One region of the Bacillus altaicus genome, then DNA from elsewhere that is predicted to be linked to it. Evidence: riboswitches for the same ligand, from Rfam matches in the RefSeq annotation. Region 1 holds a riboswitch; each other region holds the start of a gene.
What was found. A riboswitch is a leader RNA that binds a small molecule or an ion and turns the genes downstream of it on or off. The one in region 1 is predicted to bind thiamine pyrophosphate.

Region 1 (3,202 bases):
GTAACATACTAAGGATCTCTTCTTTAAGCGCTAATACTTCAGGCTTATATAAATCTTTTCTTGTTCGGTTACGATCAAGCGGCACAATTCGCTCAGTTAAAGTTGCTATCGGTTGATTTTCTACAACCAAAATTCGATTAGAAAGAAACAAGGCTTCTTCAACATCATGAGTGATAAATAAAATTGTTTTTTTCCACTCTTTCCATTGTTCAAACAACCATTCTTGCAAAGATGCCTTCGTTAAAGCGTCCAATGCGCTAAACGGTTCATCTAACAATAATATCTCCCCGCCTGTTAATAAAGTTCGGATAAAAGATACGCGTTGCCTCATACCACCAGATAAATCTTTCGGATATTTTTTCTCGTACCCTTGTAAACCAAATTTATGTAACAGTTCTTTCGCTTTTACTTGCGCTTCTTTCTTCTGCACACCTTGGCACTCTAGCGGCAGGGCCGCATTCTCAATAATCGTCCTCCACGGCAAGAGCATATCTTTTTGGGGCATATACCCTACAGAATGACTCTTTGTTTCTGTCAGCTCTATCTGTCCAGTACTTGCCTCTTCTAAGCCTGTAATAAGGCGAAATAAAGTACTTTTCCCGCATCCACTCGGTCCGATAATACTTACAAACTCTTTATCTTGTATAGAAGCATTTAATTCATCGATGATTGGTTTCTCATCATAATGAAAGGAAACATTATGAAACTGTAGTATGTTCTTGCTCCTCAAAACCCCACATCTCCTTACGATAAGCCATATCCCAGAATAAATATTCAAATCGGCTGGAATATAAGAAAATCTCCTCTAATCGATCTAGCTCTTCCTCTGACTTTCCAACTGCCATTTCATTTAATAAATCTATTAACCAAATACAAAGGTTACCGTATTCTTCAGAACTATATCCTTGAATCCACTCTCCAAAGAACTCATGATCTCTTGCTCCAGGAATATCATTTAAACGCTTTCCAATCTCCCAATAGCTCCACATACATGGAAGTAAAGCTGATATTAATTCTGCAAGTGTGCCATTTTGAGATACAGACATCATGTAATTTGTATAGGCTAAATTTTTAGCAGATGGTTTCGCAGATTCCATCTCTTGTGCAGAAATACCAAGTCTTTTTGCATACTGTTTATGAATCGTCATTTCACCATTTAAAATCCCATCAATTTGCTCTGCAAATTTTGCCATAACTTGTGGATTCGTTGCCTTTACAACCCCAATTGCATATAGCTTTGCATAATCTAACAAATATAAATAATCTTGAATAATATAGTACTGGAATTTGTCTTTTTCCAACGTACCATCCCCCATACCTACTACAAACGGATGATTATGACTTTTCTCCCAAACAGGCTGCACCGTATCAAATAATCTTTCACAAAATTTCATTAATAATTCCCCTTCCTATATGTCTATTTATCTCAATAAAAAAACCACTTCTGTATATAAGAAGTGGTTACAGCAAATAAAATTATAATTTATTCGTTGTTCCACTTCCCTTCGCTAGTATTATCTAGATCAGGTGTTGTAAGGGTTAAGGATTATTCCTCTCTCAGCACGAAAAGCACCCCTAGTGGTGTTAATATGAAATTTTCAAATAAAAAAGCCCCGTTTCTATACGCAAAGAAACGGGGACTCATTGTTAGTGTCCGAATTGCTTCCCTACGCTAGCATAATCTAGATCAGGTAATAAAAAGGATCAAAGACTCAAGGTCTTACTCTCAGCTGGCAACACCAGCCCTCCTAGCAAACTATAAAATTATCACTGTCAGTATAACACCGCCATAAGACATCATCAACTGTTTTAATTTTCTCAATTATGAATTAAATTTTAACGTGTTAAACAAATATAAATGCGACCCCACAAATGATATATACAATATTTATATACGAATCTCTCTTCTAGCATTATTTTTATTGATTTCATATTACATTTATGTGAATACGACCAATATATTATATCTTTATACTATAATAAAATTACAACTATACAACTAGAGGAGGTCTTTATTACATGAATATGAAAGCTACAGCTTTAACAGCAACTACTATCGCAATTGCTTCTTTACTTCCTTCTATGGGAGAATCCGATATACAAGCAGCGGCTGCTAAACAACCATCTACAGTAAAAACTGGATATGTAAAAATTGATAACGTGGCACTACATCAAAATAACCATGCAGACAGTGCAATAATTGATAACATTCGATTTAATAGCCCCGTTACTATTCTTGAAACAGTTCAAGATTGGTATAAAGTATCTGTTAACAACAAAACAGGCTATATGAAAAAAGATGCAATTCTATTCAAAAAAAATGTTCATCCAAAGTCTCAATATATCGTAAATGCAAACGCATTAAATGTTCGTTCTGAACCTAATACACAGTCTTCTATTCTAGATATATTACCAAATGGTCAATTCATTACCATTCAAGGTGAACAAGGGGATTGGTACAAAATATTACATAATGGGCAAATTGGTTACGTCCAAAAAACATTTGTATCTAATGGATCCACACCTCTAGTAAAAGGTGTCACAGTACAAGGTTCTCCTTCTTATACTGTTGCAACACCAAAATTAAATGTACGCAGCAACGCTAGTACAAGTAGCACTCTACTTGGATCATTACAAAATGGTACACAAGTACAAGTAGTAGAAACGGTAGGTACTTGGTATAAAATTCGTTTTGGCACAGGATACGGATATGTAGCAAAACACTATGTAGTGCAAAATCAAAATCAAGCACAAGCTAAAACAGCTCAACCTGCATCAATTCCAGCAGTTTTCAAATTCCCTACTCAAGGGAAAATCAGCTCCACTTTTGATATGCGCTGGGAGCAAATGCATTATGGTATAGATATAGCAGCACAAGGAAATGTCTCTATTCAAGCTGCTGCTGCAGGTAAAGTTGTGAAATCTTATTATTCAGCTAGCTACGGCAATGTCGTGTTCATCGCCCACCAAATAAATGGGAAATTATATACAACAGTTTATGCTCATATGAAGGATCGCACTGTACAAGCTGGTGATCAAATACAAACTGGACAATTAGTAGGTCATATGGGAAACACAGGTCATTCATACGGGCAACATCTTCATTTTGAATTACATAATGGGGAATGGAATTTGGAAAAAACAAATGCAGTGAACCCACTGCCATATTTAGTTAGGTAAATTATATGCCACGCAATATACC
Region 2 (3,202 bases), 1.8 Mb from region 1:
CTAATTTAACTTCTCCACCTATCCTATACTCATCTTTTAAATTTCTAAAACGTTTAATCCATTTTATTCCTTTTTCAGCTTGTTGCACTTTTAACTTTATAAACCTTTGCTTTTTCTTATTTAATTCAAATTCAGGAGTTGAGATCAGTATTTGGCTCCGTTTTCGCCCTGAAAGTATAGAAATATCTTTATGATTATATTGTTGATAAAACCGCCTAATCCCTACGGATACTTTTAATAGCGGAATATTCTCACCTCCACGAGTTACGTATTCAAACCGATATACATAAGCGAAATAATCATGTGTTTCTTCATCTTTAATTGGCTCAGACATCGCTTCAAAAACATCTTGTGATCGCAGTGGCGAAAAATATATTTCTTCCTCATTTTTATTTTCCATACGTAAAGGCTGTTCGCAAAAGATATGAGTAATTAAAGCTGGTACCCATTTAGAAAACGTTTTTTTATCATGTAATACTGGTAAATTACTAATTAAATCATACTGCCATTCTAAATGTGGTGGATCTAGTAATTTATTCGGTTTCCAATCATGAATAACCTCATACCAGCTTTGGAAAATATAGTCTAACTGTTCTTGTCTCATTGGTTCTTTTGCTACAATCCAAGGTGTCTCTTCCTTTAGTACATATGGATCATGCTGAATGAACAATATATCAGAAAACATATCATACAATCTTTCATTTACAAGTTTTAATTTGCTCATTAATAAAAATGTTCTATAATGTATCTCTACAATCTCAAGCCATTCAATAGGAAAGTAAATATACGATACTTTCTCATTATAGAGGGGTTCTACTATATTTTTAAATGTTAATAACCGTAATTTTTCCATATTATTAATACTTCCTCTCTTAATATATATTGATCATAAATAATACTAGAAAAGATACCAATTTTTTTAAGCATAAACGAATCAAATTTAAACCAAGCACATTAAAGGAAATAGTTAAATCTAATTTGAATATATGAATAATATATTATTAAAACCAAATTAATAAAAAGTTACTATTAACATATAACTACCTCCTTATGTCACTCTCAATATCATAAAATCATTATAATGCATTATTTTATTTTTTATCTATGATTTACAAAAAAATTACAGAAACTAAATATAATAAAAGGTATCACCTCTTTATATAGCGATACCTTTTATATACTCTTTATTAAATAACACCTTTAACTTCTGCATTCACCGGCCATTTTTCTAATGTATATGCCATTTCCCAAAATGAATATTCATATTGACTACTAAAAATAAAATGTTGTCTCATACGATTACGGTCTGCCTCTGTTACTTTTTCAGCAATCGTATCTAATCGTGTGATTTGCTCTTCTACTAGAGTGCGGAACCAATCCGAACCATATGCAGAAATCCATTCTTGATAAATTGGTTCTTCTGGTTGACATTCTTTTAATCGTTCACCGATTTCATAATATAACCAATAACAAGGTAAAATAGCCGCAATAATATCTCCTAAATGCCCTTCATAAGCTGCACGATACATATGAGATGTATATGCATATGCAGTTGGCGCAGGAATAAAATTATCTTTTTCTTCTTTCGTAATCCCTAATTTCTTTGCGAAATTCTCATGTAAAGACAACTCAGCTTCATACGTATTTTGTGCATGATGCGCCATACGAGCCGTCGTTTCTAATTCAAGAGCCTTTGCAGCACCTAACGTTTGTACTCTAGCAAAATGACTTAAATAATATGAATCTTGAAGCACATAATAACGGAAACTAGCTAAATCTAACGTTCCTTCGCCAAGCTTTTTTAAAAAAGGATGATTGAAACTCGCTTCCCAAATTGAATCTACTTCTTTACGTAATGATTGTGAAAAAGTCATTTAAATCCCTCCAATAATTTATAAAATATAAGTATTTATCCCCTTTATTAAAGCTGTAAAATAAAAAAACTTTCTTTACAGGCGTAAAGAAAGTGAAATAGACAATATTAATTTATGCATTAAATACCATGTCTTCCCCACTTTCCTACGCTGGCATTAACCAGATCAGGTACTAAGAGTCTCAAAATTACATTTGATCTCAGCCTATAAAAGGCCCCTCTAGTGGATAAATATTTAGTTGTCGTATTGTAATTATCATAGCATACTTCGTGGAACTATCAAAAGTTTTAATTGTACAATTATCTTAAAAACCTTCTTCTTTCCTTACTTTTAATGAAGTTTCAATGATCATATCTAATAGCTTACTATAGCTAATTCCCGCTGCATCTGCACTTTTCGGCAGTAAACTTGATTGTGTCATCCCTGGTAATGTATTAACCTCCATTACATATGGAATTCCGTCCTTCACCATCATATCAACCCTTGCATAAACACTACATTTTAATGCTTTATAACAAGCCATTGACGCTTTATTTACACGTTCCTTAATTTCAGTTGGAAGTTCAATAACTTCTTCAATTGTACTAACATCATCGTATTTTGCATTGTAGTCAAAAAACTCAGCTGCATGTCGAATCGAAATGATAGGTAACTGTTGGCCATCAAAAATTGAACATGTAATCTCGTCACCTTTTATATACTTCTCAATTACTACTTCAGAATCCCATTCGAATACAGTTTCCAGCATTGAGATTAATTCGTTTTTATCATTAACGATCTTTACTCCAACACTTGAGCCACCAGAGTTAGGTTTTACCACTAACGGAAATCCTATCTTATCTAACTCTTCAAGCTTTAGATCATCCATTTTTGTAAGTTCAATCCATTCTGGTGTTTCTACTCCTTCATAACGCAAAATCTTTTTCGAAATATTTTTATCCATACATATACCGCTAGATAACATATTGCTACCGCTATAAGGAATACCTAAACTCTCAAGCGTCCCTTGAACTGTACCATCTTCTCCGTATTTTCCGTGTAATGCTAGCAAAGCAAAATCAATGTCTTTCGCTTTTTCAATTAAATCCATTTTTTCATTTAACGTAATTGGAACTATTTCATACTTACTCTTATCTAAATGTGCAATCATTTCATTCCCAGTCATAATTGATACTTGTTTTTCAGAGGATACTCCTCCCATAATAACGCCAATTCTCATTTTCTCAACTCCAAGTTTCATTTTTTAATGTTTCACCAATTATTTGAATCCCGCTAACTATTTCCTTTTCTTTCAAACGCGAAAATCCTAATCGGAAAGTGTTCGCTCC
Region 3 (3,202 bases), 1.0 Mb from region 1:
GCAATTTTTGTTAATTCACCAAGTGTTTCAAGCTCAGAAAACTGTGCTTCGTCATTTGCATCTGCAATAGAACCTGGACGTAATCCATCTCCAAGAGAGAACGAAACATCGTACTGCTTCATAATTTCACAAATCTCTTCAAAATGAGTATATAGGAAGTTTTCTTTATGATGGAATAAACACCACTGCGCCATAATCGAACCACCGCGCGAAACAATACCTGTCATACGCTTTGCAGTAATTGGAATGTAACGAAGTAATACACCAGCGTGAATCGTGAAGTAATCAACGCCTTGCTCCGCCTGCTCAATTAACGTATCACGGTATACCTCCCACGTTAAATCCTCTGCAATTCCGTTTACTTTTTCAAGCGCTTGATAAATTGGCACAGTTCCAACTGGTACCGGAGCATTACGAATAATCCACTCACGTGTTGTATGAATGTTTTTACCTGTAGATAAATCCATAATCGTATCTGCACCCCAGCGAGTCGCCCACGTCATCTTCTCTACTTCTTCTGCAATAGAAGACGATACAGCAGAGTTTCCGATATTTGCATTTACCTTTACGTGAAAATTACGTCCAATTATCATCGGTTCCGCTTCAGGATGGTTAATGTTCGCTGGCAAAATCGCACGACCTTCTGCAATCTCCTTACGAACAAATTCAGGCTCTAGCCCTTCACGAATCGCAACATATTCCATCTCAGACGTAATAATGCCATTACGTGCATAATGCATTTGCGAAACATTTGTACCTTGCTTCGCTCTAAGCGGCTTACGGTCCATTTGCGGGAAAACAGGTGTATGTTTTGAAGCCACTTTCACACCGTCATCCTCTGGTTTTACTTCGCGCCCTTCGTATCCTTCTACATCACCACGCCCCAGGGTCCAAGAGTGGCGCGGCGTTGGAATCCCTTTTTCCAGCTCCACTTTATATTCTGGATCTGTATAAGGTCCACTCGTATCATACACACGGATTGGCGGATTTTGAACACCGTTCGTATCGCTTTGTTCAATCTCGCGCATCGGCACTTTCATACCTTCACGTGGCCCATCCACATACACTTTCTTACTTCCTGGTAAACTCGATTTTAATTCAATTTGCTCTGCAGAAACAGATTGTTTCATAACCTTTATTGCCCCCCTGTTCGTGACAAGGACGAGATATGGCCAGCGTATGCCAAAATAAAAAGAGCCAGGTCCATAAAAAAATAAGGACCTGGCTCATAAAGACATAATTATGTAAAGCCGTTAACTTCCCTACGCTGGTACGAGCCAGATCAGGTCCAAAGGGTTAAGAAGTTCACACGCTTCTCTCTCAGCCTACGCATACGTTAGGCACCCCTAGTTTATCACTGATTTAATTTTCAATACTTTCCCATCATACCCTATAATCTGAAAAATGCAAAGGTTATTTCTTTTTTGTTTACGGAATCATCCAAGTCAAATAATAAGCCTGCACATACGTCATAATCCCAATAATAGTAACGAAGAATAAACTATGCTTCAATGTAAAGCGGAACAAATCTGACTCTTTCCCAGCAAGTCCAACTGCCGCACAAGCAATCGCAATTGATTGCGGAGAAATCATTTTACCTGTTACACCGCCCGTTGTATTTGCTGCAACGAGAAGCACTTCAGATACACCGACTTGCTGCGCTGTAATTGCTTGTAAATTCGAGAACAGTGCGTTCGCTGACGTATCTGATCCTGTTAAGAATACCCCAATCCAGCCTAAGAATGGTGAGAAGAACGGGAATAGTCCGCCAGTTCCTGCAAGTGCTAACGCTAATGTAGAAGATAAACCAGAATAGTTTGCGATAAATGCGAATCCTAATACGAATCCAATAGATAGAATTGGCATTTTTAGTTCGTTTAACGTTTCTTTAAATGTTGCTACTGCATCTTTTGCACTCATTTTCAAAATAAAGATAGAAATGATACAAGCAATTAAAATTGCTGTTCCAGTCGCTGATAAAACATCTAATTTCAAGATTGCTTCATAAGGTGTTGGTTTATTTACAATTGGCTCTGCTTTCATTACTAAATTGTGCAAGCCTGGAACTTCAAATTTAAATACGAGACTTTCTAAAGCACCACCTGGAGCGAATAATGCTTTAAAGAAACTTTGGCTCCAAATGACTACCATCACAGTTAAAATAATGAACGGAGACCATGCTTTTACTACTTTTCCTACTGTTAGTTTCGGCATAGATGTCGTCGTTGCTGCTACTTCACTATTTGCTTCTTTAGACTGATAAATTTCTTTCGGCTGCCAAACTTTTAAGAATAGCGATAAACTTACTAAACTTACAAGCGCTGACGTAATATCAGGAAGTTCTGGCCCTAAAAACGTCGCTGTAATAAACTGTGTAATTGCAAATGAACTACCGGCTACAAATAAAGCAGGCCACGTTTGTCTTACTCCTTTAAAACCATCCATTAAAAATACGATAAAGAACGGAACAAATAAAGATAAGAACGGTAATTGATGCCCAGCCATTTGTCCAATTTTATGTGGATCAATGCCTGTTACTTGTCCAGCAACTGTAATCGGAATCCCCATCGCTCCGAACGCTACTGGTGCAGTATTTGCGATTAAACAAAGACCTGCTGCATATAAAGGATTTAGCCCAAGACCTGCAAGAAGCGCTGCCGTAATCGCTACTGGTGCACCAAATCCTGCTGCCCCTTCCAAAAATGCTCCAAATGAAAATCCGATTAAAATAACGAGTAAACGATGGTCATTCGTAATGGATAATACAGATGCACGAATGACATCAAATTGACCTGTTTTCACAGAAATTTTATATAAAAATACTGACATAATGATAATCCACGCAATTGGCCATAATCCGTATAAGAAACCGTATCCGGTCGCTGCCATTGCCATTGTGAATGGCATTTTATACGCAAATAAAGCCACCAAAATCGTTAATACAACTGTAATAAATCCTGCCACATACCCCTTCATGCGGAAAACTGCTAAAGCTAAGAAAAAAAAGATGATTGGAATAAGTGCGACTGCTGCCGAAATCCAAATGTTACCGAACGGATCGTAAACTTGTGTCCATGTGTTCATTGTTCTCTCCCCCTAAAGAATCCCCTTTTAAATAGATATAACCTTATCAATAGACTATCAGGTCATCATACCTTTAATTCTAAAAAAATATAAACGCCTACGAAAACGTTTTCATTAA
Region 4 (3,202 bases), 320 kb from region 1:
GATGCCTCTATCGTTCCTAGTACAAAGGAAAAATTCATTATACAAGGTTTAATGTTTATTTGTATTTCTGTTTTAATTGCAACTGTTATTCAATTCTTAATTGTGCGTAACGCACTTGCTCCATTGCGAGATTTACGTGAAGGATTGCGCAAAGTTGGTGAAGGTAATTTAAGTATTAAATTAGAGGAAAGACCAGATGATATTGGTACTATTAATGCGTATTTTAATAATACCATCGAGAAGTTTAAAGGAATTATAGATAAAGTGAAGCAGACAGCAGAACAGGTTTCCTCATCTTCACAAGAATTGTCAGTGAGTACGAAAGAGAATAGCATGGCAGTTCAAGAAATCGTAAGTTCTATGGTTGAGTTAAGAGCGGGCGCTCAGTCACAAGAAACTTCAGTACCACAGTATTTAGGTATTGTATATGAAATGGAAGATAAGATGGAAGAGATAACGAATGCTGCAAAACAAATGGCGAAAGAGTCTGAAGGTATGGATCATCATTCAGTAAAAGGAAATGGTGTTATTGAACAGACGATTAATCAAATGAATATAATACAAAATGCAGTACAAGATTTATCTTCTATTATTTGTTCTTTGGAAACAAGATCAAAAGAAATTAGTGATATTGTAACAGTAATTACAGGTATTTCAAATCAAACTAATTCGCTAGCTTTAAATGCTTCTATTGAAGCTTCACGTGCTGAGGAAACCGGAAGGGGATTTGCCGTTGTTGCTGATGAAGTGCGTAAATTAGCAGAGCAGACGGAAGCATCAGCAAAAGATATAGCAAAATTAATCGGGGAAACACAAGCTGAAACGGAAGAAGCTGTTGTTTCAATGCAAAAAGCTTCAAAAGAAGTAGAATCTGGAATTAAACTTGTTGAAAGTAGTGGTGCTTTCTTTGAAAAAATTTCAAAATCAGCACAATTTGTTACAAATCAAGTTAGAGCTGTTTCTAGCAATTCAAGTGATATTTTGCAAAATGGCCAAAATATTGTTCGTGTTGTAAATGAACTATCACATATCGCAAATATGTATGCGAATAGTAGTAGTAATATTGAAGAGAGTATGAAAGAACAGGAAATGTCTGTACAAGATATTGCTGAATTAGCTAGTTCTTTAAGTTGGCTTTCACAGGAGTTACAAGAGTTAATTGGGGAATTTAAAAGTTAAATGAAATGATTATACATGCTTTTGTTTGTTCAATAAAATAAATCATGCTACAATGAAAACGAATTAAGAACCGGGGAGCCAATTGGCTGAGAGGATGTAAGTATACATCGACCCTCAACCTGATCTGGATAATGCCAGCGTAGGGAGTTACTTTAAAGTGATGTAGCATAAGTTATTATAGAATAACTTGTATACAAGGCTTTCCTACATGGTAGGAAAGCCTTTTCTTTTTTTGAAACCATATTTTGTAAGGGGGATTTTATTATGTCACAAAAAGTTACAATTTCATTTTCAGTAGTACCACAAGCGAAGAACAAAGATGTGTATTCCGTTGTTGATAAAGCAATTGAAGTTGTACAACAGTCGGGAGTTCGTTATGAAGTAGGGGCAATGGAAACAACGTTGGAAGGAGAATTAGATGTACTTCTTGACGTCATTAAACGCGCGCAACAAGCTTGCGTCGATGCTGGAGCAGAAGAAGTAATCACTTCTATTAAAATTCACTATCGTCCAAGTACAGGCGTAACGATTGACGAAAAAGTTTGGAAGTACCGTGATGAATATGCAAAACCAGAAGCGATCTAAAATAATCACAACAATTTGGCTTATCCTTCTCATTGCTATATGGGAAGGATCTGTTTCATTATTTAAAATTGAGCCGTGGATTTTACCGAAGCCGTCTGCAATTGTGCAAGAGTTAATTGGAATGAAAGATTTACTATTACCGAATACAGTGCAAACGTTACAGGAAGTAATAATTGGGTTGTTTTTTGCAATTTTACTTGGGACGAGCATTGCTATCATTATGGATGTCATCCCTTTATTTCGGATTTTAATGAATCCGTTGCTCGTTATTTCGCAAACAATTCCAATCGTTGTGCTCGCACCATTATTTATTATTTGGTTTGGATACGGAATGTTGCCAAAAGTAATGGTTGTTATTCTTGTTTGTTTCTTCCCAATTGCGCTTAGCATTTTAGAAGGTTTCCAAACGGTAGATAAAAATATGCTGAAACTGTTACAAACAATGAAGGCAACGAAATGGCAAGTTTACCAGAAAGTAAAGTTTCCAGCAGTACTCCCATACTTTTTCTCAGGTTTAAAAATTGCTGTTACATATAGTGTGATGGGAGCGATTATTGGGGAATGGCTTGGTGCTAGCGAAGGATTAGGAGTTATGCTTACAAGAGCAACGAAATCCTTTTTAACGGCCCGGGTATTTGGTGTTGCAGCAATTATCGTCATGGTGACACTATTTCTATACTTTATTGTTGAATTTATGGCAAGAATAACAGCACCATGGATATACAGAAAGGGCGGCAGAAAATGAAAAAAGGTTTAAAAATTATGTTAGCTGCATTATTAGCAGTTGGTGTTGCCGGATGTAATACGGCGAAGAAAGAAGAGAATACAAGCAAAGAAAAGAAAGTGAAAGTCGTTTTAGATTGGTTCCCTAATACAAACCATACTGGTTTATACGTAGCGAAGACGAAAGATTATTATAAAAAACAAGGATTAGATGTAGAAATTATTCAACCAGGTGATAATGTTACAGCGGAACAAATGATAGCTTCAGGAAAAGCTGATTTTGCAATAAGTGCACAAGAAAATGTAACGTTAGCTCGTGTTGAAGGTATTCCTGTTGTATCTGTAGGAGCGATTATCCAGCATAACACTTCAGCTTTTGCATCACTTAAAAAAGATAATATGACGTCACCAAAAGATTTTGAAGGTAAACGTTACGGCGGCTGGGGGGGACCAGCAGAAGAAGCGACGTTAAAGACGATTATGGAGAAACATCAAGCTGATTTTAATAAAGTTGAAAAAATTATTCTTGGACAAACAGATTTCTTTAAATCAATCGGTCGTGATGCAGACTTTGAATGGATTTATTATGGATGGGATGGAATTGAAGCGAAGCGTCAAGGAAAAGAGTTAAATACAATTATGGTGAAAGACTTAGATCCAGCGCTTGATTTCTATAGTCCTGTTATTATTACAAGTGAAAAACATACGAAGCAAG

Region 2: another riboswitch for thiamine pyrophosphate. It lies ahead of tenA (thiaminase II); the one in region 1 lies ahead of tenA (thiaminase II).
Region 3: another riboswitch for thiamine pyrophosphate. It lies ahead of thiC (phosphomethylpyrimidine synthase ThiC); the one in region 1 lies ahead of tenA (thiaminase II).
Region 4: another riboswitch for thiamine pyrophosphate. It lies ahead of ACE38F_RS25735 (MTH1187 family thiamine-binding protein); the one in region 1 lies ahead of tenA (thiaminase II).

What each region holds. Positions count from the first base shown of each region.
Region 1 is NZ_CM143394.1:4,661,335-4,664,536, forward strand. It holds gene ACE38F_RS24130 (ABC transporter ATP-binding protein) at 1-730, opposite strand, end outside; gene tenA (thiaminase II) at 699-1,394, opposite strand; TPP riboswitch at 1,484-1,587, opposite strand; TPP riboswitch at 1,648-1,760, opposite strand; gene ACE38F_RS24140 (SH3 domain-containing protein) at 2,020-3,180, shown strand; gene ACE38F_RS24145 (hypothetical protein) at 3,186-3,202, shown strand, end outside.
Region 2 is NZ_CM143394.1:2,870,278-2,873,479, reverse strand. It holds gene ACE38F_RS15065 (pPIWI_RE module domain-containing protein) at 1-853, opposite strand, end outside; gene tenA (thiaminase II) at 1,188-1,874, opposite strand; TPP riboswitch at 2,000-2,105, opposite strand; gene ACE38F_RS15055 (D-alanine--D-alanine ligase) at 2,179-3,093, opposite strand; gene pdxR (MocR-like pyridoxine biosynthesis transcription factor PdxR) at 3,098-3,202, opposite strand, start outside.
Region 3 is NZ_CM143394.1:587,624-590,825, reverse strand. It holds gene thiC (phosphomethylpyrimidine synthase ThiC) at 1-1,130, opposite strand, end outside; TPP riboswitch at 1,243-1,358, opposite strand; gene lldP (L-lactate permease) at 1,429-3,084, opposite strand.
Region 4 is NZ_CM143394.1:4,983,429-4,986,630, reverse strand. It holds gene ACE38F_RS25740 (methyl-accepting chemotaxis protein) at 1-1,179, shown strand, start outside; TPP riboswitch at 1,241-1,342, shown strand; gene ACE38F_RS25735 (MTH1187 family thiamine-binding protein) at 1,444-1,764, shown strand; gene ACE38F_RS25730 (ABC transporter permease) at 1,736-2,509, shown strand; gene ACE38F_RS25725 (ABC transporter substrate-binding protein) at 2,506-3,202, shown strand, end outside.